One region of the Pseudomonas sp. ASL3 genome, then DNA from elsewhere that is predicted to be linked to it. Evidence: riboswitches for the same ligand, from Rfam matches in the RefSeq annotation. Region 1 holds a riboswitch; the other holds the start of a gene.

What was found. A riboswitch is a leader RNA that binds a small molecule or an ion and turns the genes downstream of it on or off. The one in region 1 is predicted to bind cobalamin.
Region 2: another riboswitch for cobalamin. It lies ahead of AC1MEE_RS03905 (CbtB domain-containing protein); the one in region 1 lies ahead of cobW (cobalamin biosynthesis protein CobW).

What each region holds. Positions count from the first base shown of each region.
Region 1 covers NZ_CM155281.1:1,784,599-1,787,048, forward strand. The annotation lists gene cobM (precorrin-4 C(11)-methyltransferase) at 1-339, opposite strand, end outside; gene AC1MEE_RS08085 (cobalamin biosynthesis protein) at 395-802, opposite strand; cobalamin riboswitch at 906-1,135, shown strand; gene cobW (cobalamin biosynthesis protein CobW) at 1,234-2,298, shown strand; gene cobN (cobaltochelatase subunit CobN) at 2,302-2,450, shown strand, end outside.
Region 2 covers NZ_CM155281.1:867,279-869,728, forward strand. The annotation lists gene AC1MEE_RS03895 (DNA topoisomerase III) at 1-492, shown strand, start outside; gene AC1MEE_RS03900 (histidine phosphatase family protein) at 499-1,062, opposite strand; adenosylcobalamin (AdoCbl) riboswitch at 1,111-1,253, shown strand; gene AC1MEE_RS03905 (CbtB domain-containing protein) at 1,253-1,465, shown strand; gene AC1MEE_RS03910 (CbtA family protein) at 1,486-2,226, shown strand.

The DNA.
Region 1 (2,450 bases):
GGCCGTGGCGGTGACGCCGGGGATGATTTCGAAGGGTATAGCCAGCTCGCGCAGGTAACGAATCTGCTCACCAATCGCACCGTACAGACTGGGATCGCCGGAGTGCACCCGCGCGACATCCTGACCTTGTTCATGAGCCGATTTCATCAAGGCAATGATTTGTTCGAGGTGCAACTCGGCGCTATTGACCACCTGTTCGGCCTGATGCCCTTCCAGCACAGCAGCCGGTACCAGCGAGCCGGCATAGATGATCACCGGGCAGCTGCGGATCAAGCGCTGACCTTTGACCGTGATCAGTTCGGGGTCGCCGGGGCCTGCGCCGATAAAAAAGACGGTCATGGGTTCTCCAGAATCTAGCGATGGGCTTTTGCAAGGAAGTGGGGCCGCCGGATTATCAACGATTCGGTGCGTCGCCGGCCAAGGCAAATGTGGCCTGTGGGTTTTTCTGTCGGCTGACCAGTAATTCGCCGGGACGATTGCTCAGCTGTTGCGACAATGCCAATGCACAGCTTTCAGCCACGCCGTAACAGCCGGTATGGGCAAATGCGATGTTTGAACGATGGCTGAGTTGCGTTTCGAAAGCAGTTAGCTGGGCCGCACTGAAAAACACCAACGGCAGGCCCAACTGCTCCGCCAGCGCGAGCAAGCCCGGTTCAGCGCGTTTTTGGTCGATGGAGGCGAGGGCTGTGATGGCTTCAATCGCCAGGCCGTGAGTCTGCAAGCTCTGTTCAATCAGTTCAAACAACAGGCTTGCAGGGCAGCCACGTTGGCAGCCGAGACCGACTACGAGGATCGTCGACATGGCGGTTCCCTCTTGGTGTCGGCAAAGGGCGACAGGAGACCATGGCAAAGCGCCGGGCGTCAATCGAACACGCCCTGGTCATTGACCTCTATCGGGTCACTGCGTAGCCTTGCGCTTTCGAGGTTCTCCGGCATTGGCCGGAGCTAAGAAGGGAACGCGGTCGATGCCGCGGCTGCCCCCGCAACTGTAAACGGTCATGTTCATTGCACAGCCACTGCCAGCTCCCATCTGTGAGCCGCGGGAAGGCGCGATGAGTGTGTGTCGGACACTGTCTTTATAGGCTGTCGACACGCCACCGTAAGCCAGGAGACCTGCCTCGTAACCAGATTCTCACTACAACCGGGCGGGGTGATCCGGTGGCGAATTGATCCGCGTACATGTGCTGCGTGGTTATCGTCCTGTTTGCCCGCCGCTTTGCCAAAGGGCATCCGATGAAAACACTGGCCAAACTTCCCGTCACTATCGTTACCGGCTTCCTCGGTTCGGGCAAAACCACCTTGCTGCGGCACATGCTCGACAACGCCGAAGGGCGGCGGATTGCGGTGATCGTCAACGAGTTCGGCGAGCTGGGCATCGACGGCGAGATCCTCAAGCAATGCACCATCGGCTGCACTGAAGAAGAAGCCAACGGCCGCGTGTATGAGCTGGCCAACGGCTGTTTGTGCTGCACCGTCCAGGAAGAGTTCTTCCCGGTGATGCGCGAATTGGTCGCCCGTCGTGGTGATCTGGATCACATCCTGATCGAAACCTCCGGTCTGGCACTGCCAAAACCCTTGGTGCAAGCCTTTCAGTGGCCGGAAATTCGCAACGCCTGCACGGTGGATGCGGTGATTACCGTGGTCGACAGCCCGGCTGTATTGGCCGGCACCTTCGCCGCGTTTCCGGATCAAGTCGATGCACAGCGCAAGCTCGACCCGAACCTGGACCATGAATCACCGTTGCACGAGCTGTTTGCCGATCAATTGGCGAGCGCCGATCTGGTCATCCTCAATAAAGCCGACATGATGGACGCCGCCGGTCTGGCTGCGGTCCGCGCTGAAGTCTCGGAAGAGTTGCCACCTGCGGTCAAAGTGATCGAAGCCAGCAGCGGTCGCTTGCCGATCAACGTGTTGCTGGGTCTGGGTGCCGAGTCCGAGCAGCACATCGACAGCCGTCGTACGCACCATGACCATCACGAAGGCGATGACCATGACGACCATGATCATGACGCGTTCGATTCAATCTCGATCAAACTGCCTCAGACCGACGAAAGCCTGCTGCTCGACGCCCTGACGCAATTGGTGGTGCAGCACGGTATTTTGCGGGTCAAGGGTTTCGCGGCCATCCCTGGCAAACCAATGCGTTTGCTGATCCAGGGCGTGGGCACGCGTTTCGACAAGCATTTCGACCGCGCCTGGCGTGCCGATGAAGAGCGGGCGACCCATCTGGTATTGATTGGTCAGGAACTCGACGCCGGTCTGCTTGAAGCCCAACTGCGCGCAGCGATTGCCGGCTGACCCATGCACTTACTGAGAACGCAGCCCGGCGGTTTTGTACCTGACGACAGCATCGCTGATTTGGGGCAAACCCCCGCCGAGTTGGTGATTCTCTGTAGCGGCGATTCACACTTGGCGTTGCTGGCCGAGGCAGCGCAACAGTTGCCTGAGGA
Region 2 (2,450 bases), 920 kb from region 1:
CTGAAGGATCTATGGACCCAGCCGCCAAAACCCTTCACCGAGGGTGATCTGATCAAGGCGATGAAAAATGTTGCCAAGCTGGTAGCCGATCCCCGGCTCAAGCAAAAACTCAAGGACACCACCGGTATCGGCACCGAGGCGACGCGCGCCGGGATCATCCAGGGATTGCTGGATCGGGGCTACCTGACCAAGGTGGGCAAGGCATTGGCCGCCACCCCGGCAGCCTTCAGCCTGATCGACGCCGTTCCCCGAGCCATCGCCGATCCTGGCACCACGGCCATCTGGGAGCAGGCACTGGACATGGTGCAAAGCGGCGAGATGAGCCTGGAGGATTTCGTTGCCAAGCAGTCAGCGTGGATGAGCAAGCAGGTGGAGCGTTGCGCCAGCCTGAGCCTGACCATCACCGGACCGGCGAGCCCGTCCGGTCGCGGCGGTGGAGCCTGGAAGAAGAAACGCAAGACATCGACCCGCAAGAAACCCGCAGTGGGTTGACGCACCTCACAGAAAACCCTGTTCCATCCGTAATCGCCACCGCCCGTTGAACCGCAGCTCGGTCGCCGATAACGGCTCGATATCGATGGCGTTGAAGGCGGCGGGCGGGCATTGCAGGGCGTGCAGGATGGCGGCGCGGATCACGAACGGGTGGGTGATCACCACAAAATGCCCTGGCGTTCGCAGGGTGTCGAGCCAGGCGCCGACGCGCGCGCAGACCTGGGCTACGGATTCGCCGCCATGGGGTGCCGAAGCGCTGTCGGCAATCCAGGTCTGAAGCGCCTCGGCTTCATGTTCCTGTAGATCGTTGATGCGCTGCCCTTGCCAGCGCCCAAAATCGCAATCGTGCAGTTCGGGGACGATCTCCATCTCCGAGCCGAACAGGTGAGCGGTTTGCCTGGCGCGGGTTTCTGGTGCGCTGAGCAGATGCGCCGACGGTTTGAAGGTGCCGGACAGGGAATGCCCCGCAGCCTGCCAATCCAGTTCGATGGGCTCATCCAGCGGAAAACGCGCGAGTTTTTGCGCGAGGGTTCGGGCATGGCAAATCAGGGTCAAACGAATAGCCATCACTGAGAACCATCTGGTTTTGCGAATTGAGGAGAGTACACTGCCAGCGCAGTTGCATCATTTTGTTGCGAAGCAGGAAGCCGGTTCGATTCCGGCGCGGTCGCGCCACTGTATTCGGTATTTTACCGTAAGCCAGACCTTGCTTCGTCCATCCCGTAATCCGTACTGGGACGCGTATTCCCTGGAGGCTTTTATGGCTTATAGCGCTACAACACAAACCGATATTTCAATCCCCGCCATTCCGCTGGGGGAAATCCTGCCATGGGCGATTTTCGTCGGCTTGCTATTGATGCTGGCCCTTTATTTCGTCGGTGCTGAACAAGGCGCGACGTCGTTGATTTCCGGGATGTACGTTCATGAGTTTGTGCATGACGGTCGCCACCTGCTTGGCTTCCCTTGCCACTGACTTAAATCAAGGAACATTCCATGACTGGGCATTTACTCGTCCGGGGAATGCTGGTGGGCCTGCTCGCCGGTATTCTCGCGTTTGGTTTTGCAAAAGTGTTTGGTGAGCCGCAGATCGACAGGGCGATTGCCTTCGAAGAACAAATGTCTGCGATGCATGGCGATGCGCATGAAGAAGAACTGGTCAGCCGCGAAGTGCAAAGCACTGTCGGCCTGCTGACAGGGATCCTGGTGTACAGCGTTTCGCTGGGCGGAATCTTTGCCCTGGTGTTTGCCTATTCGCTGGGCCGCGCAGGGTCTATAGGTCCTCGTGGGCTGGCCGCATTGCTGGCATTGGCGGCGTTCGTCGCGGTGATTCTGGTGCCGGGCTTGAAATATCCCGCCAACCCGCCCTCGATCGGTGATCCGGAAACAATCGGGCAGCGCACAAAACTGTTCTTCCTGATGCTGTTGGTTTCCGTGGCCGCGATGGTCATTGCGATCAATGCGGCGCGTAAGCTGATTGCCAGTCGCGGCGTCTGGAGTGGATCGCTGCTGGCTGTCGCGCTGTACCTGGTGATCGTTGCGGTGGCGGGCTTGCTGTTCCCGACCATCAACGAAGTGCCGGACAGCTTCTCTGCCGTGCTGCTGTGGAAGTTCCGTGTGGCCTCCCTGGGCATTCAAATCGTGCTGTGGACCACCGTCGGGCTGACGTTCGGCTGGCTGGCCGAGCGTAAGTTGAAGCCCGTGGGCTCATCATCGCGGGCCAGGTTTCACTCGTGATCAAGCGCCAATCGTGATTAAAGGCCCGCCTCGTGCGGGCCTTTTGCTATAAGCCATTTGTCAGATGACCCACATGGCCGATATGCGGCATAGTCGACGCATTGATCCCGGTTGTCCGACATTTGATCCTGATAGGAGATCCCGCCCCGTCTTCGACGCCGCGCTGTCGTGCAGCAAACACGGTCTCGATTCAGGGGATCGGCGTTTTGATGAAATTTATGTTT